DNA from 2 places in the Oceanicaulis sp. LC35 genome. Region 1 is predicted to be linked to the other one. Evidence: predicted binding sites of a transcription regulator. Region 1 holds the regulator's gene; the other holds the start of a gene.
What was found. Region 1 encodes LexA, which represses DNA repair genes until DNA is damaged. Its sites were predicted from a motif close to ATGTTCCNCTTGTGTTCC; they were not measured.
Positions count from the first base shown of each region.

Region 2: ruvC (crossover junction endodeoxyribonuclease RuvC) is a predicted target of LexA. The motif match lies at 1,819-1,836, and genes of this name have one in related genera.

Region 1 is NZ_CP170485.1:1,399,581-1,409,923, forward strand. It holds gene gltA (citrate synthase) at 1-600, opposite strand, end outside; gene gltX (glutamate--tRNA ligase) at 657-2,072, opposite strand; gene ACFELO_RS06615 (ComEC/Rec2 family competence protein) at 2,200-4,275, shown strand; gene ACFELO_RS06620 (2-hydroxychromene-2-carboxylate isomerase) at 4,281-4,955, opposite strand; gene lexA (transcriptional repressor LexA) at 5,009-5,692, opposite strand; gene trpC (indole-3-glycerol phosphate synthase TrpC) at 5,774-6,568, opposite strand; gene trpD (anthranilate phosphoribosyltransferase) at 6,589-7,605, opposite strand; gene ACFELO_RS06640 (anthranilate synthase component II) at 7,602-8,189, opposite strand; gene ACFELO_RS06645 (divergent polysaccharide deacetylase family protein) at 8,280-9,257, shown strand; gene trpE (anthranilate synthase component I) at 9,254-10,343, opposite strand, start outside.
Region 2 is NZ_CP170485.1:401,724-412,066, forward strand. It holds gene ACFELO_RS01885 (cupin domain-containing protein) at 1-1,106, opposite strand, end outside; gene ACFELO_RS01890 (hypothetical protein) at 1,112-1,732, opposite strand; gene ruvC (crossover junction endodeoxyribonuclease RuvC) at 1,859-2,356, shown strand; gene ruvA (Holliday junction branch migration protein RuvA) at 2,353-3,003, shown strand; gene ruvB (Holliday junction branch migration DNA helicase RuvB) at 3,000-4,037, shown strand; gene ybgC (tol-pal system-associated acyl-CoA thioesterase) at 4,037-4,480, shown strand; gene ACFELO_RS01915 (MotA/TolQ/ExbB proton channel family protein) at 4,649-5,302, shown strand; gene ACFELO_RS01920 (ExbD/TolR family protein) at 5,306-5,737, shown strand; gene ACFELO_RS01925 (hypothetical protein) at 5,749-6,576, shown strand; gene tolB (Tol-Pal system beta propeller repeat protein TolB) at 6,606-7,952, shown strand; gene pal (peptidoglycan-associated lipoprotein Pal) at 8,089-8,604, shown strand; gene ACFELO_RS01940 (hypothetical protein) at 8,683-9,159, shown strand; gene ybgF (tol-pal system protein YbgF) at 9,235-10,200, shown strand; gene tilS (tRNA lysidine(34) synthetase TilS) at 10,209-10,343, shown strand, end outside.

The sequences.
Region 1 (10,343 bases):
CGCATAGTCGAGATCGTTCTGCGGAGCCACGAAGGGCTGACCGATGTGGTATTTATAGGCGCGCGCCGCGATGGTCGGCATCTTGGCGATCATGCGGTGAGACGCGATCAGGCGAGCCTGCGGGTCATTGACGTCGGTGGAGTCGTGATAGAAAGCCGACAGAGCGCCAACCGTGCCGACCATGATGGCCATCGGGTGCGCGTCACGGCGGAAACCGCGGAAGAACTGGTCGAACTGGTCGTGCAGCATGGTGTGACGACGGATCGTCCAATCAAACTCTTCGAGTTCCTTGGCGTTCGGAAGCTCACCGTTTTGCAGCAGGTAAGCGACTTCAATGAAGCTGGCGTTGTCGGCCAGCTGGTCGATCGGATAGCCGCGATACAGAAGCGTGCCTTCGTCGCCATCAATATAGGTGATCTGGCTTTCGCAAGACGCGGTGGAGGTGAAGCCGGGGTCAAAGGTGAAAACGCCCGCATTCTTGTACAGCGCGCGAATGTCGATCACGTCCGGACCGATAGAGCCGCCATATACAGGCAGGTCATAGGTCTCGCCGTTAATCGACAGCTGCGCGGAACCTTTCGGTTGAATCTTGTTTTCCATATCTCCAACCCCTTTTGTGTGGGTCATGATGGACGCGGCCTGAATAGGGGCGCGACCTAGTCCATCACGTCATTGAGCCGATCCAGAACTTCATCACGTCCCAGAACCGCCAGTACAAAACTCATGTCCGGCGCTGGCGCGCCGCCGGTGAGAGCCGCCCGAAGCGGTTGACCCACCTTGCCGAAGCCAACCTCTTCAGCCTCTGCGAAAGCGTTAAGCACATCGCCCAAAGCTGCTTCAGTCCAGTCCGGCGTATCCCTTAGCACGTCCGCAAGACGTGACAGACGCGCCTTGGCGTCATCATTGATCGCCTTGGCGGTTTTGCCCGTCAGTTCGATCGGGCGCGGACGAATAAGGAAATAGGATTGATCCTCCAGCTCTGCGAGGGTCGCTGCGCGTTCTTTCAGCACTTTCATCGCTGAAGAAACCCAGACTTTCGCCTGATCATCAAGACGCAGATCGTCGCGGCCTTGCAGGCGGTCCCAGAGCAGATCCGTCAGACGCGCATCCTCTGCGCGTTTCATATGCCAGGCGTTGACGCTCGACATCTTGTCAAAATCGAGCCGCGCCGGCGCCTTGCCCAGACCCTTGAGGTCAAAGGCGGCGGCCATGTCAGCATCGGTGAAATATTCCTGATCGCCCTTGGACCAGCCCAGGCGCAGCAGATAATTGCGCAGCCCTTCAGGCAGATAGCCCATATCGCGATAAGCTTCGACGCCCAGAGCGCCGTGACGCTTGGAGAGCTTCTTGCCGTCCGGACCATGGATCAGCGGGATATGGGCGAAGACCGGAATCTCCCAGCCCATCGCCTGATAGATCTGGGTCTGACGACCGGCATTGGTCAGGTGATCATCGCCGCGGATGATGTGGGTGACGCCCATATCATGGTCATCGACCACTACAGCGAGATTATAGGTCGGGTTGCCGTCGCCGCGCAGAAGCACGAGATCGTCAAATTCCTTGGCGCCCCAACGAACCTGACCCTGAACCGTATCCTCGATGACAGTGTCAGTATCCGCCGCACGGAAGCGCACCACGAAGGGGGCGTCCGCCGGCGCTTCTGAAGCATCACGATCGCGCCAGGGCGAGCGCAGGGCGCGACCTTCGGCGAAAGCCTGCTCGCGCAGCGCTTCGGTTTCTTCCGGCGTGCAATAGCAGCGGAAGGCCGCGCCTTTTTCGATCAGCGCGTCCACGACTTCACGGTGACGGTCTGCGCGGGCGAACTGTGACACGGCTTCGCCATCCCATTTCAGGCCCAGCCAGCTCAGTCCATCCAGAATCGCCTGCACGGTTTCATCGGTGGAACGCGCACGATCCGTATCCTCGATGCGAAGCTTGAATTCGCCGCCATTCGCCTGAGCGAACAGGGCGTTGAACAGCGCCGTACGCGCGCCGCCGATATGCAGATAGCCGGTCGGTGAGGGCGCGAAACGCGTGATGATTTTCATGGTGTCTTGCAATTGCGAATTCATGCTGCAGTGCGAAGGGAGGTGCTCTTTAGCACGCCAAAGCGTCTCCGTCATAGCCTCCGCCTGATGTTCACGCCATGATGAAGGTGTGAAATCGCTAAAGTTTCCACCTGTGGGGGAAATCCCAGACTTGCGCCGAGCCGTGACGGCTGGGCTGGGCGGCGCGTTGGCGCTCACAGTTCCAGACCCCAACCGCCTGATCCTGTGGGCGCCGGTGGCGCTGGCTGTCGGCGCAGCAGCCTATTTCTCATGGCCGTCAGAGCCGGGCTTGGCGCCGGTGCTGTTCGGGGCGGGACTGAGCTTTGTCGCGGGCATTGTCTGGTGGTTCAGACGGAACGTCCTCACACTTTATGCGCTCGTGCTTGTGAACTGCCTGACACTTGGCTTCGTTCTGTCTCGGGAGCGGGCTCATTCGCTGGGCGCGCCAGAACTTGGGGCCTTTCAGTCTGAACGCAGTGCAGAGGTCACGGGCTGGATTGAGCGGGTGGAGCGGCTTGAGGGGCGGGCGCGTCTTGTCATCCGGGTGCATGCGCTCGAGAATGCCGATACGCCGCCCTATCGGGTTCGTATCCGTGCGGGGCTCGCAGCGTTCGAGCCAGGCGATGCGATCCGCGTGCGGGCTCGCTTGTCGCCGCCATCCGCCCCGGTTGCCGCTGGTGGCTATGACCCGGCGCGTGCCGCCTGGTTCGATCAGATCGCTCTGACGGGCTACGCCATCTCGGACATGGAGCGCACCGAGATTGATACACGGGCGCCGCTCAGCCTGTCCCTGGCGGGCTTTCGCTGGCGTTTGTCTGAGCGGTTGCAATCTCAAACCGGGACGCGGACCGGAGCTGTCGCCGCCGCCTTGCTGACCGGGGAACGCGCCCGCGTCAGCACCGAGGACGCCGAGGCGTTACGTCTGTCAGGGCTTGGGCACATTCTGGCGATATCCGGCCTTCACATGGCGCTTTTTGCGGGCGGGGCGTACTGGCTGATCCGTCTGGTGTTTGCGATGTGGGAGCCTTGGGCGCGCGCGCATGACCCGCGCAAGCCGGCTGCTCTAGGCGCACTGATCGCCGCCAGCCTCTATTTGATCATCTCCGGGGCGGCGGTTTCCACCCAGCGGGCCTACATCATGGCCTTCGTCGTTCTGGTGGGCGTGTTGTTTGACCGTCAGGCTTTTTCCATGCGCTCACTGGCGCTGGCGGCGATCCTGATCCTGCTCATTGCGCCTGAAAGCGTCATTGAGCCCGGTTTCCAGATGAGCTTCTCCGCTGTTGCGGCCCTGATCGCCAGCTTTGACGCCTATAAGCGTTGGCGACCTGAATCCGGTCTGTCGTCATCCGTGTTTGGAAAGCTCAAGGATGCGCTGGCCGGGCTCAGCGCCACCTCGCTCATTGCCGGGGCGGCGACGGGGGCGTTCGCGATCTTTCATTTCCAGCGCATGGCCGCCTATGGCCTTATCGCCAACCTCCTCGCTATGCCGCTTTTTACGTTCTGGGTCATGCCGGCGGGCGGCGCGGCGCTCATCTTCTCTGTCGTGGGGATGGAGCGGCCCTTTCTGTGGATTATGGACCAGGGGCTGCGCCGGGTTCTGGATGTGGCGTACTGGGCGTCCACCATGGAGGGCGCTGTTGTGGGGGCGAATGCGGCGGACCCGGCGCTGGTGGCGCTCTACGGACTGGGCTTTGCGTGTCTGGTGATCGGGCTGGGATGGATGCGGGTGACCGGGGGGCTGCTGATCATGGCGGCGATGACGCTGTTCATGGTCCAGACCCCGCCCCAGATGATGATCACCGATGGCGGGGTGGTGCTGGCTCGCTTTGAGGGCGCGGAGGGCTACACGGTTACAGATCGCCGTCGCGGACGGTTCGATGCCCGGGTCTTTCTGCAGCGGGCCGGCGTCAGCGACAGCCCGGATCGCGCCGCCCTGAGCTGTGACAGTCTGGGCTGCACGGGGCGAACTTCAGACGGTTTGTTGCTGGCCGTGACAGCCTCCGCCGAAGCGCTGGAAGATGATTGCCATGAGGCGGACCTCATCGTTTTTGACGGGGAGGTTTCCGCCTGGCGCAAACGTCGTTGCGCGGCGCTGATTCTCGATACTGTCGCTCGGGAAGAGCTGGGCGGACTGGAGTTCTGGGTCCATGACGGGCAGGTCATCCGCATGCGCAGCGCGCAAGCGGCGCGCCGCAATCGCTTGTGGGGCGGCGCTTCCGGTTCCTGAGCGGACTAGAGCGCTTTCAGGCCGCGTTGCTGCATGCGCCAGAGCAGGGCGTCGATCCGGTCCTGACCGAAGAAGGGCTCGCCCTGAAAGACCATTAGGGGCACGCCCCAATGGCCGGCGGCGTCCTGATTGGCTTCGTTCTCGATGATTTGACTATCAATACGGTCTGATTGGGCATCTGATTGCGTGTTCAGCGTGTCCGGATCGAGCCCGGCGGCGCGGGCCGCGTCATCCAGTGCGCCATCCTCGGTCCAGGGCGTGTCATGTCCTGCAGCGCTTCCGCCCCAGATGCGGCGGCTGGCGTGGGCGATATAGGCCAGGCCGTCGCCGTCCTCGCAGGCCAGAACGCCCAGCTGGTTGAGATAGGCGATCCGCGGCTGTTCCGGGGCGATCTTGAGCGTATGGATGTCCTGTACGATCGGGTCAGGCGAGGGGGCGGAAATGGGCAAGCCCAGTCGTTCCGCCTCGCGCGCTACATCCACGATTACATAATGGATCCAGCGTGGATCCCGCTCTTCAAAGAATTCAGGGCTTCGAACCGCCAGCGGGCGCACGATGCGCACATTCACATTGAAGGCGTAGTGCTGACGCAGCTCTAAAAATCGCTGGGCGGCGATATAGCTGTAGGGGCTGCGGAAAGACCAGTAGAGGTCAAAGCTGAGCGGGGTGGCGTCGGTCATGAGCTGGCGTCCTCAGAAGGGTGCGCCAGACTACTGCCCCGAAAGCAGATCGCCTAGTGATAGCGACGGATAAGTCCCACAAGGCGACCCTGAACCTTCACCTCGTTCGGGCCGAAAATCCGGGTCTCATAGGCCGGGTTCGCCGCTTCAAGGGCGATGGAGCCGCCTTTCTTGCGCAGCTTTTTCAGCGTGGCTTCCTCGTCATGAACAAGCGCCACGACGATGTCGCCGGTATTGGCCGTGTCGCCGCGCTTGATGATCACAAGGTCGCCATCAAGGATGCCGGCCTCAATCATGGAGTCGCCGTGGACTTCGAGGGCGAAGTGTTCGCCGCCTGAAATCATGTCCGCCGGGACGGGCAGGCGGTCGGTTTCGTGCTGGATCGCCTCGATCGGCACACCGGCGGCGATCCGGCCAAGGACCGGCACTTCCACGCCATGGGTGCGCTCATCAGAGGTGGCGGAGCCGAAATCGGCGCTGACGACATTGGTCTTGGCAGGCGTGGACTGGGCGCTCGCGCCGCCAGAGGGCAGCTTGAGCACTTCCAGAGCGCGGGCGCGGTGGGCGAGGCGGCGGATGAAGCCGCGCTCTTCCAGAGCCGAGACCAGACGGTGAACGCCGGATTTGGAAGCGAGATTGAGCGCCTCTTTCATTTCGTCAAAGGAAGGCGACACGCCGTCTTCGGACAGACGTTTGTTGATGTAGAGCAAAAGCTCGTGCTGCTTTTTGGTCAGCATGATCGCCTCTTGGAACAAAATAGAAACTCTATAAGGGTGTTCTATGCATGTTCCGTCTTAACGTCAAGTGAAGGCCCGGTGTTATGCCCGACCAATCAGGGCGCGCGTCGCCGCTGTCACATCGTCCTGGCGCATCAGGCTTTCACCCACCAGCAACGCCTTGGCCCCAGCCTGTTGCAAACGCACGGCGTCGTCACGGGTGAAAATGCCGCTTTCGGCCACCAGAACACGGTCTTCACCCACCATAGGGGCAAGGGTTTCAAAGGTTTCAAGGCTCGTCTCAAACGTGCGCAGATTGCGATTGTTCACACCAACGAGCGGGCTGGGCAGGGCGAGGGCGCGCTTCATTTCCTCTGCGTCATGCACTTCGACCAAGGCATCCATGCCCCATTTGAAGGCTTCTTCGATCAGGGCGGCGGCGAGGGAATCATCCACGCTCGCCAGAATCACCAGAATACAGTCCGCGCCGAGCGCGCGTGATTCGGCGACTTGCCAGGGATCATAGAGAAAATCCTTGCGCAGGACGGGCAGGTCCACTGCAGCGCGTGCGGCGACCAGATAGTCGTCATGGCCCTGAAAACTGGGCTCATCGGTCAGAACGGACAGGCAGCTCGCGCCGCCGTCTTCATAGGCTTTGGCGAGGATGGGCGGATTGAAGTCCGCGCGGATCAGGCCCTTGGAGGGGCTGGCTTTCTTTACTTCGGCAATCAGGCCCAGACCGTTCGCGGCGGCATCGCGCTCCAATGCCGCCTTGAAACCGCGAACAGGGCTCGCATCCTGCGCCCGCTCGCACACCGCCTCATAGGATAGGCGGGCTTTGCGCTCGGCGACGTCAGCGCGCTTATAGGCTTCGATACGGGTCAGAACATCGCTCATTGCGGTCTCGTCAAATTGGTTCAGGCGTTGCTGGCGCGAACAAGGGCGTCGAGCGCCGCTTGCGCGCGGCCCTCATCAAGGGCGCTGGCGGCAAGCGCTGCACCCGATTTCAGATCATCAGAGAGACCGGCGAGTTTGAGCGCCGCAGCGGCGTTAAACAGCACGATATCGCGATAGGGGCCTGTGGCGCCTTTCAGAAGATCGCGGATCGCCTCGGCGTTCTCTTCAGGTTCTCCGCCCTTGAGATCGTCGAGACCTGCGCGGGGCAGACCGGCGTCTTCGGGCGTGATCTGGTATTCGCGGATCGTTCCATCAGGGAAGAGCTCGGCCACATGGCTGACGCCCGTGGTGGTGATTTCATCCAGCCCGTCTTCGCCATGCACAATCATCGCCGCTTCAGCGCCAAGACCCCGCAGGGCCTCGGCCATGGGAAGGAGCCATTTGCGATCAAACACGCCCAGAAGCTGACGCTTCGCGCCAGCCGGGTTTGAGAGCGGCCCCAGAAGATTGAAGATGGTCCGCACGCCCAGAATTTTTCGTGCCGGTCCCACATGGCGCACGGCGCCGTGATGGGCTTGTGCGAAGAGAAAACCCACGCGCGCTTGGGACAGAGCCGCTTCCACCTGAGTCGGTGAGGCGAAGAGGTTCACGCCGAGGCTTTCAAGCACTTCGGCGGATCCTGACTTGGAGGAGGCGGCCTTGTTGCCATGTTTTGCGACGACAGCGCCTGCGCCTGCAGCGACCAGAGCCGCAGCGGTGGAGATATTCCAGGTGCCGCGGGCATCCCCGCCGGTCCCGCATGTGTCTATGGCAGTGGCGGGGGCGGCAACAGGCGTCATCCGGGCGCGCATGGCCTTGGCGCCGATCATCAGCGCTTGCGGGCTTTCGCCCAGCGCGGTGAGGGCCAGCAGAAAGCCGCCAACCTCGACCGGGTCCGCCTGGCCATCCATAAGGGCGTCAAACGCCGCCTCAAGGGCGGCGGCATCCGGCTCCTGACCCTGCGCCAGGGCCTGAATGGCGGGGCGCATGCGGCTCATGCAGCTTGTTCCACAGTCATCCCTGCGAGGCGCAGGAAATTGCCGATAAGCGCATGACCATGCTCGGAGGCAATGGATTCGGGGTGGAACTGCACGCCGTGAATGGGGCGGGTCTTGTGCATCAGACCCATGATCTCACCGTCGGCGGTATGGGCGTTAGCGACCAGGTCAGTGCCGTCCGGCAGATCGACCGCGAGAGAGTGATAGCGTGTGGCGTTATAGGGCGAGGGCAGGCCCTCGAATACGCCGGTCCCGTCATGCTCGATAGGACTGGTTTTGCCATGCATGATGGCTTTGGCCTGAACCACCTTGCCGCCGAACACCTGACCAATGGACTGAAAGCCCAGACAGACGCCAAAGATCGGCAGATCGTGGGGCGCGGTTTCGATCAGCTCAAGACAGATGCCGGCCCGGTCCGGATCGCACGGGCCCGGACTGATCAGAATGCCCTTGGGGTCCAGCGCCAGCGCGTCGGCGGCGCTCATGGCGTCATTGCGGATGACGCGCGTCGGGGCCCCCAGCTCCTGGACGTAATGGACCAGGTTGAAGGTGAAGCTGTCATAATTGTCGATGATCAACAGCATGGGCGGCTCGCAGCATCTGTGAAAATGAGCTGTGGAACTTAAGCAAGCCCGTGCGCGCCGCCAACCGCGACTCGCTGTAAATACGCTTTGATGATGCGAACTGCTTCATATGCGCCGCACCTGGGCTCGGCTCTGGCCGCCGGTTTCATGCTGGTTGCGGCGCTTGCCTATAATCTTGGCGCCCAGTCTGTGGAGCCTGACCAGACGGAAACCTTGGCGAGCACGGGCCAGGCTGATGCAACAGCCTTCTGGCCCGGCGTGATCCGCGTTGAAGCCTCGAACCGGATTGAAGCTGACGTGTATGTGCGCGGTGAAGAACCGGTTCCGGTAGAGGTTTCTGCGTCTTCACCGGCGCCGTCGCCGTCGCTTGCTGCCGCCCGCCAACGCCCGCAACTGGCGGTGATCATCGATGATGTGGGGCTGGATGTGGCGGCGGCTGACCGTTTGCTGGCGATGGATGTTCCGCTGACCCTGTCGATCCTGCCCTATGCCGAGGCTGCGCCCGTGATCGCCCGTCGGGCGTCAGAGGCAGGCAGCGAAGTGTTTCTCCATCTGCCCATGGAGCCCGTCGGTGTGGAAGACCCCGGTCCTTACGCCCTGACCGAATTTCAGAGCGCCGGGGAAATGTCCTCGCGCATCCGCTGGGCGTTCTCGCGGGTTCCCGGCGCGACCGGGTTCAACAATCATATGGGCAGTCGTCTGACCTCGGACCGGCGCGCCATGGATGCGGTGTTTGCTGCAGCAGACTTGCCATCTTCCCTGATTTTCGTGGATTCCCTGACCCATCCACGGTCTCAGGCGGCGCGCTCAGCCCGGGCGGCGGGGCTGAATGCGCTGACTCGGGATGTCTTTCTGGATCATGCGCCGGATGAGGCTTCGGTCAGCGCCCAGCTGAATACGGCGCTGGCCCTGGCGCTGCAAAACGGTCAGGCGATCGCCATCGGTCACCCCCGACCACAGACCCTGGCTGTCCTGTCGGACCTGTCACGACGCGCCGAAGCGGTGGGGGTCGAGATCGTAACGGTTAGCGCGCTGGGCGCGTCGCCATCTGTCGAAATCGAGAGCTAGACGAAGCGCCAGGCTTCAGCGGCGGCGCGGAACAGGGCGCGCGCCTTGTTCACCGTCTCCTGATGCTCGGACTCCGGATCGGAATCGAGCACCACGCCAGCGCCAGCCTGAACATGCATGCGGCCATCCTTGACGATGGCGGTGCGCAGGGCGATCGCCATGTCCATGTCGCCATTGGCCCCGAAATAACCCACAGCGCCCGCATAGATGCCGCGGCGATGGGGTTCGAGTTCGTCGATAATCTCCATCGCCCGCACTTTAGGCGCGCCTGAGACGGTGCCCGCCGGGAAGCCGGCCATCAATGCGGAGATGGCGTCTTGGTCGTCGCCCAGCTGGCCTTCCACATTGGAAACGATGTGCATGACATGGCTGTAGCGCTCGATGATCTCGCGCTCGGTCACGCGCACCGTGCCGGCCTTGGCGACCCGGCCCACATCATTACGGCCCAGGTCGAGCAGCATCAGATGCTCGGCGCGTTCCTTGGGATCGGCGCGCAGATCCGCTTCATGGGCCTGATCGGCTTCTTCGGAATTGCCGCGCGGGCGGGTGCCTGCGATGGGGCGAACCGTGACCGTATCCCCACGCAAGCGCACCAGGATTTCCGGGCTCGATCCGACAATGGCGAAGCCGGGCAGGTTGAAGAAGTAGAGGAAAGGCGAGGGGTTCGTACGTCGCAGGGACCGGTACAGCGAGAGCGGCGTCGCCGTATAGGGCGCAGAGAATCGCTGGCTGGGCACGACCTGAAAGATATCGCCCGCGCGGATATAGGCTTTCGCGGTCTCGACATTCTGGCGGTACTGGGCCGGCTCCATATTGCTGACCGGGTCATCCAGCGTCCACGGCGCAGCCGAACCGGCGATCGGGGCCGGGGCGTCCAGCCGCGCGAACACAGCTTCGATGCGGCGGCGTGCGGCGTCGACCTGAAGCTCGGGCTCCATGTCCGCCTTGGGCCGGATGGGCGCTGCGACCAGGATTTCCTGACGCAGGGCGTCAAAGACCACCATGACGCGCGGACGCAGCAGCTGACCTTCGGGCAGGCCCAGAGGGTCGGGCTCGGCATGGTTGGGCAGACGTTCGACCTGACGG
Region 2 (10,343 bases), 1.0 Mb from region 1:
TCTGACAGGCTGATGGTCTCGCCCTTTAAAAGCCGCTCCAGCCCGGCTTCAGCGGGCGCGTCAAAAGTCAGCGCGCCGCCCGGCGCCACCAGCGCCACATGATCCCCGTCATCCACAAGGTCGAGCGCAATCAGCGCCCGGCGCTTCAGTTTCGTGTCCGCCGTGATCGGACCAAAGGTCAGCGCGCCGCGCGTATCGGCGGGGCGTGAAGTGAGGGCGGTGTCGGTGAAAAGGCCCAGCACCGCATCGATGTCGGCGTTCCTGCCCACCGCTTCCAGCGCTTCGGCAAAGGTTTTTGCGAACACGCCGGAGCTGACGGCGCCGCGGGCGAAGCCGGGCGGCAAAGCGCGGCGCAGTTGCGGCGTGCGCAGCGCGGCTTCAGACACCGCTTCGAGCAGGAAGTCCGCCCAGGTCTTGGCCAGAAGGCCTGTCGTGATGTGTAGCGAGGCCTCGTCGGTCCCTTCATTGACCGCGTCATGCATCAGCCCGCGCGGCACATAAAGGACATCGCCGGGGTTCAGCACCAGCTCGTCGCGCGGCTCGGTCTGGGCGAAGCGGCCCGGCGTGAAGCGCTCGCCGCGATAGGGCGTGCCCACCGGGGCGTCATAGAGCCGCCAGCGCTTGGAGCCCTCGACCTGCAGCACCAGCACATCGTGATTGTCGTAATGGGTCTGAAAGCCCTGCGCGTTGGGCGGGGTGAGATAGATATTGGTCTGGACCGGGCACGAGAACTCCGCTTCCAGCTGACGGCAGAGATCGGCCAGCGGCCGGTGACGCGCCTGCAGCTGGGGCAGGATCAGCGTCGCGCCCTGCTGGTAGAGCCTCGCGACCTCGCCCCGATCCACCAGACCGTCCTCCCGCAGCCAGGCGCCGGCCTGCAGGCGGGGTTCGGCCCGCGCCATGGACAGATCGCCCTCCCGCAACAGGTCTTCAGCCAGAATACGGTCGATGGCGTCCAGACTGATCAGTGGCTTGAACCGGTCATGGTCCGTCCCCGCCGCATGCAGATGGGTCTGCTCAAAGGCGGTCTCAAAGAACGTATCTGTCTTGTGGGGCGCGAGGAGGCTGGCCAGCGCGCCGGACGTGGAAACAGGCGTGGATGACATGAGGGCTAGCAGCGCCGTCCCTGATTGGCCGGATCGGCATAGGGCCCTGAGTCAGAGTCCGTGCATTGGCGTCCGCCGCCCGGATGGCCGCCCCGACCCTGACCGGGCGGGTCCGCATACGGCCCCTGATCATTGTCGGTATATCCGCCCTGATAGCCGTTGCCGCGCCCTTGACCCGGCGGATCGGCGTACGGTCCCTGGTCGTTATCGGTGACGCCATTCTGGTAGCCCCCGCGTCCCTGTCCGGGCGGGTCGGCGTAAGGGCCCTGATCGTTGTCAGTATAACCGTTCTGGTAGCCGTTGCCGCGACCCTGACCGGGCGGGTCCGCATACGGCCCCTGATCATTGTCGGTAAAGCCCGACTGTCCGCGGCAATTGCGGCCCTGATTTGCAGGATCGGCATAAGGGCCCTGATCAGCGTCGGTGCAATTGCGTTCGCCGCCATAGGCGCCGCGGCGTCCGTATCCCACAGCGTCTGCGTAGGGGCCTGTATCCTGATCGGTCAGCCCGGTGTAGCCCGCGCCGGTCGTGGTGCAGCCCGTAAGACCCGCCGCGCCGATGGCGGTTGCGCCGCCTGCGACCTGGGTCAGGAAGGACCGCCGTGAGAGCGTCCGTTTCTTGCTCATGCCCGTCTCCCCCAAAGACAATGACCTTACACCGATTATGGTCCCTGAGAAGCTGAATGCGATCTGAACGGGCCCGCGTGCAGAGTTTGGTCGCGTTTTGTTCCAAGTGCTCTATGCTGGCGCCGGATGAGCAGCGCGATTCGCATATTGGGCATCGATCCGGGTTTGAACGCCACGGGTTGGGGGGTGATCGACCAGACCGGCTCGCGCCTGTCGCTGGTCGGCTATGGTGTCATCAAGGCCCCCTCCAAAGCGCCCATGGCTGAACGACTGACGGTGATCTACAACGCCGTTGAAGAGCTTGTGATCGCGCACAAACCCGACGAAGCCGCAGTGGAAGACCAGTTCGTTCACGCCAGCGCGGTCAGCGCGCTCAAGCTCGGTCAGGCCCGGGCGGCCGCCATGCTGGCCCCGGCGCGCGCGGGTCTGATTGTGGGCGAATACGCCCCCAAGCTTGTCAAGAAAGCGGTTGTGGGCACGGGCTCGGCGGAGAAGGCGCAGGTCGCGGCGATGATCGCCATCCTGCTGCCCGGATCGAAAGCGGATGCGGACGCCGCCGACGCGCTGGCTGTCGCAGTCTGTCATGCGCACCATAGAACCAGCGTGAAAGGAAGCGCGTCGTGATCGGAAAGCTCAAGGGCGTCGTCGATTGTGTGGGCGAGGAAGAGGCCGTCATTGATGTGAACGGCGTCGGCTATCTGGTCAGCGCCGGATCGCGCACTTTGGCCCGGCTTGAACCGGGCAAGCCGGTCGCGCTTCATATCGAGACCCATGTACGCGAGGACCAGTTCAAGCTGTTTGCGTTCCTGAGCGATTCCGAACGCGCCTGGTTCGTGCGCCTGCAATCGGTGCAGGGGGTGGGCGCCAAGCACGCCCTCGCCATGCTGGACGCCATCGAGGTCGGGGAGATCGAAAGCTCCGCCATTCTGGGCGATCCCATTCCGTTCGAGCGCGCCAAGGGCGTGGGCAAGAAGCTTGCCCAACGCATCGCCACCGAACTTAAGGACAAGGCGCCGCCATTGGGCCGGTCGCTGGGCGCTGGTGTTGCAGGTCTGGCCGCCGCTCTGGCCCCTGCGGGCGCGGATGCGCCGTCTGCTCCCTCCGCGCCACGAGACAATGTGATGCGCGAATCCGCCGTCTCGGCATTGGTCAATCTGGGCTATAGCGAAAGCGATGCACGCAAGGCCGCCGCCGAAGCCTTGCGTCAGCTGGGCGATGATGCGACCGAAGGGCTTGTGATCAAATCAGCCCTCAAGGAGCTGGCGCGGTGAGCGAAGCCGAAGAGCGCATCATTTCAGCAGAAGCCAGCCCCGGCGATGGCCGGGACAAGGCGTTGCGTCCGCTGTCCTTTGACGAGTTCGTGGGCCAGCCCGCCGCCATCGCCAATCTCAAGGTCTTCACCCAGGCCGCTGCGCGACGCGGCGAGGCGCTCGATCACGTCCTCTTGTCCGGCCCGCCCGGCCTTGGCAAGACGACGCTCGCCCAGATCGTGGCCAAGGAGTTGGGCGTGAATTTTCGCGCCACGTCCGGCCCGGTGATCGCCAAGGCGGGCGATCTTGCAGCGATCCTGACCAATCTTGAAGAACGCGACGTCCTCTTCATCGACGAGATCCACCGCTTGCTCCCGGCGGTCGAGGAGATTCTCTATCCGGCGATGGAGGATTTCTGCCTTGATCTGGTGATCGGCGAGGGACCGAGCGCGCGCACCGTGCGCATTGATCTGCCGCCCTTCACGCTCGTGGGCGCCACGACTCGGGCGGGTCTACTGGCGACGCCTTTGCGGGACCGCTTCGGCGTGCCGGTGCGGCTTGAGTTTTACTCTACCGAAGAACTCTCCGGCATTGTCGCCCGCGCCGCCGCCAAGCTGGGTGCGCCCATGAGCGAGGATGGCGCGACCGAGATCGCCAAGCGCGCCCGCGGCACGCCGCGCGTCGCCGGGCGTTTGCTTCGCCGGGTGCGCGACTTCGCCGAGGAAGACGGCGTGCCTGTCATTGATTCAAAAGCCGCCGACGCTGCGCTGAGACGGCTCGACGTGGACGAAGTGGGGCTCGACAGCCTCGATCGGCGCTATCTTCGGGTTTTGATTGATGGTTTTGGCGGCGGGCCTGCGGGCGTTGAAACGCTGGCGGCGGCCTGCGCCGAGGCGCGCGATGCGCTGGAAGACGTGGTCGAACCCTTCCTGATCCAGCAAGGTTTCATCATGCGCACGCCGCGCGGCCGGGTGGCGGCCAAGCGCGCCTATGAACATCTGGGCTTCACCATGCCGCGTCATCTCAGTGACGATCTGTTCGGGGAGGGCGCGTAATGGCCGAACCCCATGCCGGTGTCTGGCTCGATGACAAGACGCACCAGTTGTCTGTCCGGGTCTATTACGAAGACACCGATTTCACGGGCGTCGTCTATTACGCCAACTATCTCAAATTCCTGGAGCGGGGTCGGACCGACGCCCTGCGCTGTGCGGGCATATCTCACGCCGAGATCCTGAAACTGGACCCGCCGCTGGGCTTTGCCGTGCGCAAGATCAATCTCGATTATCTCAAGCCTGCCCGCATTGATGACGCTCTGACCATCGAGACGCGGTTTCTGTCTGCAAAGGGCGCCCGGCTGGTGATCCGCCAGCGGGTCATGGCGGCGGGTGAAGTGCTGGTCACCGCCGATGTGGAAGCGGCCTGTATCGACCTTGAGGGGCGCCCAAGGCGCTTGCCCAAGAGCATGCTGGATCAGGTGTTACGCTACGTAACCGACTAGAATTCTCCCTCAATTCGCCCCAATCGCGGTGTTTTCTGTTGATGTTATGCCCGGCTCGAAGAGTTCGGCTTGGCGTGGCGCGTGCGTGCGGTTACACCTGCTTGCCGAGGGCGTTTCATAATGACGCATCCGCTCGGCGCGGGTGCGTGAGGGTCTAGCGGAGTTTCCATGGAAAGCGTTGCAGTTGAGCTGACGGGTCCGGCCACTGAACTGACCATCATGCATTTGTTCATGCGCGCCGACATCGTGGTGAAGGCGGTGATGGCGATCCTGGCGTTGATGTCGATCTGGTCCTGGGCCATCGCCATCGAGAAGTGGATGCAGCTGAACAAGGCCCATGCCGGCGCCTCGCGCTTTGAAAACGATTTCTGGTCCGGCGGCTCCCTCGATCAACTGGTCGACAAATACGCCAAGCCCGCCAAGGAGCCCTTTGGCCGTGTGCTGGCGGCCGCCATGCGTGACTGGGACGGTTACGCGGTCGCCAAAAGCGGCGGCGCGGAAGCCAATCGCGAGCTGAACAAGATGGAAGCCGGTCTCGGCGTGCTGTCGATCATAGGCTCGTCCGCGCCTTTCATCGGTCTCTTCGGCACGGTGTGGGGCATCATGAACGCCTTCCGCTCCATCGCTGCGTCCGAGAATACGTCTCTGGCCGTCGTGGCCCCGGGCATTTCCGAAGCCCTGTTCGCGACCGCCCTGGGTCTTCTGGCCGCTATTCCGGCCGTGATCTTCTTTAACGCCCTGTCGTCCAATCTCGCCAAATACGCCGCCCGCCTTGAAGGCCTGGTGGATGACCTGGCGGCGCTTGCGAGCCGGGGGAACTAGCTCATGGCTGGCGGTCTCGACTCCGGCGGCGGCAATGGGCGTCGTCGCTTCAAGCCCAAGGCTGAGATCAATGTCACGCCGTTCGTGGACGTGATGCTGGTGCTGCTGATCGTGTTCATGGTGTCCGCGCCGCTCCTGACGGTGGGGGTCGAGGTCGATCTGCCTGACACCGAAGCGCGCGCCATGACCACGTCGGAAGAACCGCTGACCCTGACGATCCAGGCGGACGGCACGCTCTATCTGATGGAGACTGTGGTCGAGTTTGACGAGCTCGCCCCGCGTCTGGCCGCAATTACCGGCGCAGGTTCTGAAGCACGGATCTATATCCGCGCCGATGATGGCGCCCCCTATGGCGATGTCATGCGGGTGATGGCCCGGGTGTCGGCTTCTGGCTACACCAATATCGGCCTCGTCACCGAACCGATCCGCGAATAGGGGGTCGGGCCATGCGTCAGGCCCTGGGGTTCATCCTCTCCCTGTGCATTCATGCAGGGCTGATTGCGAGCGCGCTGATCGCGTTTCCGCATACGCGGCGTTTGACCGAAGAGCTGACCTATGTGCCCGTCGAGCTGGTGACGCTGGCGCGCGAGACGAATGTGCGCGCCGCCCGTCCCGAGCCGGAGCCTGAACCCGAAGAGGTCATCGAAACGCCTGCGCCGCAACCTGCTCCAGAGCCGGAGCCGGAGCCCGTGCAGCCTGAAGCCCAGCCGGAAGTCATTCCGCCTGCGCCTCAGGACGAGCCGGAGCCCGAACCCGAACCCACGCCGCCGGAGCCTGAACCCGAACCTGAGCCGGAACCCGAGCCGGTCCCGCAGCCCCGTCCGCGCGAGCCTGAACCGCGTCAGGAATCCCTCGATCTCAACGCGCTGTCCCAGCTTGTGGACCGCTCGCGCGATAACGCCGCCCCGCAAGGTCAGGCCGAAACGGGCGAGCAGCGCAACAGCGTCGGCGCAGGCACGGACATGACCGCCAGCCTGTCGGCGATGGCGGCGTCTCATATCAGTCGCTGCATTCGCTCGAACGCGGACGCGCCGGCCAGTATGGACCTTCGCGTCGCCATGGAAGTGCGGCTGGAGCGCAATGGACGCCTGTCGGTTCCGCCGCGTCTGATCGACGAAGCGCGCATCATGAATTCGCCCAATTCCTTCCTGAGAGTGGCGGGTGAACGAGCCTTGCGCGGCGCGATCGAATGCCAGCCCTATCCTCTGCCCCCCGAGCATTACGCCCAGTGGCGCGTGCTCCGGGTTAATGTCGACACCCAACGTAATCGCTGATCCTCCGTCCGAAACCCGGGAGCTTCTCCATGACCGTCCTGCGCTACCTCTTTGCACCGATCCTCGCCCTGATCGTGATAGCCGGCTCGGCCTTTGCGCAAACTCCGCTTGTTGTGGACGTGACCGAAGGCACGCTGGACCCGACCCCGATCGCCATTCCCGACTTCATGGGCGACGACAATCGCGAAGCCGAGATCGGCGCGGACATCTCCCGTGTGATCAGCAACAATCTCGAGACCTCGGGCCTGTTCGCTCCGGTCGATCCCGAGGCGTTCATCGAGGACATCTCAGACATCAATCTGCGCCCGCGCTTTGGCGACTGGCGCGTGATCAACGCCTCCGCGCTGCTGGTGGGCGAGGTGACGATTGACGAGAATGACCGCATGCTCGTGGCCTTCCGCCTGTGGGACGCCAATACCGAACAGCAGATGCAGGGCCTGCAGTTCGTGACGTCTCCAGACAACTGGCGCCGCATCGCTCACAAGGTGTCGGACGCCGTCTATGAGCGTCTGACCGGTGAGAGCGGCTATTTCGACACCCGCATCGTCTATGTCTCCGAGGGCAATGGCCCCAATAACGAGCCGATCCGTCGTCTGGCGGTGATGGATCAGGATGGCGCCAACCCGTCCTTCCTGACCGACCGGTCCTATATGGCGCTCTTGCCGAACTATTCGCCGAGCGCCCAGCAGATCACCTATGTGTCCTTCCGTGACGGTCGCGCGACCTCCTACCTGTACGACCTTGAGACGGGCCGTCAGGAAGCGCTGTTTGACACCGGCCCCTCGCTCGCCAGCGAAGGCCAGTCCCTGTCCGCGCGCTTCCATCCCAATGGTCGCGAGCTGGTGGTGTCCGCCGAGCGCCATAGCGGGCATGACCTGTTCAAGTTTGATCTGCGCTCGCGCACCCTGCGCCAGCTCACAACCCACCCCGCCGATGATGTGGAGCCTTCCTATGCGCCGACCGGCGAGCAGGTGGTGTTCTCGTCTTCTCGCGGCGGGCAATCTCAATTGTACGTGATGAACGCAGACGGGACCGACCCGCAGCGGATCACGTTTGGCGAAGGCCGCTACACCACTCCGGTCTGGAGTCCGCGTGGCGACCTGATCGCCTTTACCAAACAGCGCAATGGCCAGTTCATGCTGGGCGTTGTGGCTGCGGACGGCTCGGGCGAAGAACGTATCCTGTATGAAGGTTACTTCGTGGATACGCCCGCCTGGTCGCCCAATGGCCGTGTGTTGTTGTTCACACGCGGCGACAGAACGCGCGAAGGGACGACGTATTCGATCTGGAGCATCGATTTGGCGGGCTTCAATCTGCGCCGTTTGCCGACGCAGGGGCAAGCGAGTGATCCGGCTTGGTCGCCCTTGATCGACTGAGCTTAGCTCGGCTAATGTCATCACCGAGGTGCGCGTTTTGGGGATTTTTTGGGGGTGTGAAGCGCGCCCATTCTGATAGCATCCACACCGATTTGCCTATGCAGAGTCACATAGGCTTGGAGAGGACGACCTTATTATGAAACGCCTGTCTATTCTTGCCGCTCTGGCGCTCAGCGCTTCGCTGGCCGCCTGCGCCTCGCAGCCTGAGCCGTACACGCCGGAGCCTCAGCCGGATCCGGGTCCTGTCGTTGAGCAGAACCCTGAACCGCAAGGCCCGATCCCGGGTTCGGTGGAAGATTTTGAAGTGAATGCGGGCGACCGCGTCTTCTTCGCGCTGGACCAGCACACGCTGTCCAACGAAGCCCGCACGACCCTGCGTCGTCAGGCCGCCTGGCTGGCGTCCTATCCGGGCGCCCGCATCCTGATCGCCGGCAACTGCGATGAACGCGGCACCCGTGAATACAACCTGGCTCTGGGCGCACGCCGCGCCAACGCCGCTCGCGACTTCCTGGTCAGCCAGGGTGTGGATCCGTCCCGCATCTCCACCGTGTCCTACGGTAAAGAGCGTCCGGTCTGCAACCAGTCCTCCGAGCAGTGCTGGGCGACCAACCGGAACGCCATGACCGTCATCCAGTCGGGCGCTGTCTCCTAGGAGCAGCCCTGAAAAGGATTGATCAGACCGCCCGCAAGGTTCATCCTTGCGGGCGTTTCTGCTTGAGGGGGCAGCACAATGATCATCCGTCTTTTCATGGGGCTTATCGTGGCCCCGATCGCAGCTATTGGCGCGCTCTACGGCCTGTCCATGGTGGTGGAGTCGACGCCGGGCGTTTACGGCGCTCTGCAAGACGAGCCTGCGCCGGCCGGGGACGACACTCTCTCCGAACCTGGTGATGAGACGATGGGCGAGCCGCCGCTTGCACTGCCCTATGACGCGGGCGGGGCTGCGGCGTTTCTGGCGACGCTGTTTGAGGGGGATGAACCCTATTGGCTGGACGGTGCGGACAGTCGCGCTGATCTCGCCAGCGTCTCGGCGCAAATCGCCCAGCCGGGTTCTGGCGGCGAGGCGGAGTGTACGCCCAGCCATGTCCAGCTGCACTGCACGCTGCGTCTGCAGGACGGGTACGGCTATGGCTTCGCCCTGCAAAACCGTGAGGGTGAGGGCTGGACCGTCGTGGACGACGACGTCCGTCTGCTCAACAATTCCTGACTTCGCCTTGATTTTGCCGTTTGCTCGACGACACTAGCGCTCAAACGTCTGAGCCGCTGAACAGGACCCGTGCGTATGACTCGTCTCGTTTTGATCTCCCTGTCCGCCCTGGGCCTTCTGGCCGCCCTGGCCGCATCTCCCGCCGAGGCGCAATCGCGTCGGGAGCTGGCCGCACGGCTGGATGCGGTCGAGGCGAGGTTGGCCCAGGTCGAGACCCGCGCGCTGCAAGGCGATCCGGTGGCGGAAACCCTGATGATGCGGGTGGATGATCTGGAACGTCAGCAGCGCGTGCAGACCGGCGAGATCGAACGCCTGAACTTCGAGAACCGTCGCCTGCGTCAGGAGCTCGAGCAGCTGGGCGTGAATGTGGATCGTCTGTTCTCAGGCGGTTCGGCCTATGACGCCGGCAATGGTCAGGCCGCTTCGGGCGGGGATCCATTGTCGCTGGGCGGTCCGTCCGACCTGCTCACCTCTGACGAAATCGATGAGAGCGATCCTTACGCGCAGGCGCGCGCTTCAACCGTGCAGCCGCTGGGCGCCTCGGGTCAGCAGACCGCACCGCGGGGCCCGTCCCTTGATACGCGTTCCCAGAGCGGGGCGCAGGCTCAGCTCAATGCCGATGTGAGTTCGCTTGCGGCGCCGCCCGAGCCGGTGATGGATGCGGACACCCTGTTCGAGACCGCCAATGCCCGTCTTCTGGATGGCGATTTCGGCGGTGCGCGCGAGCTTCTGCGCGACTTCACCCAGACCTATCCTGAAGACCAAAAAGTCGGCCAGGCCTGGTACTGGCTGGGTGAGACCCATTTCATCAATGGCGATTTCCAGGATGCGGCGGATTCCTATATCGCCTCTCTGCAGGAAGATCGTCAGGGGCCGCGCGCTCCGGACGCCCTGGTCCGTCTGGGCGCCTCTCTGGCCGCACTGGGCGAGACGAACCGCGCCTGCCAGGTGCTGGCGACCTTCCCGTCCGAATTCCCGCGTGCGGGTGAAGACGCCCGGCGCAAGGCCCAGCGCGAGACCTCCCGGATCGGCTGTCGCTAGAGGTCGGGGTGACTGACGCCCTCGCGCTCGGGTTTTCCGGAGGCGGAGATTCCACCGCGCTTCTGCACGCCTTGCGGGCGAGTTTTCCAGAAACGCTGCTGCATGCCCTGATCGTGGATCACGGCCTGCGTCCTGAAAGCGCG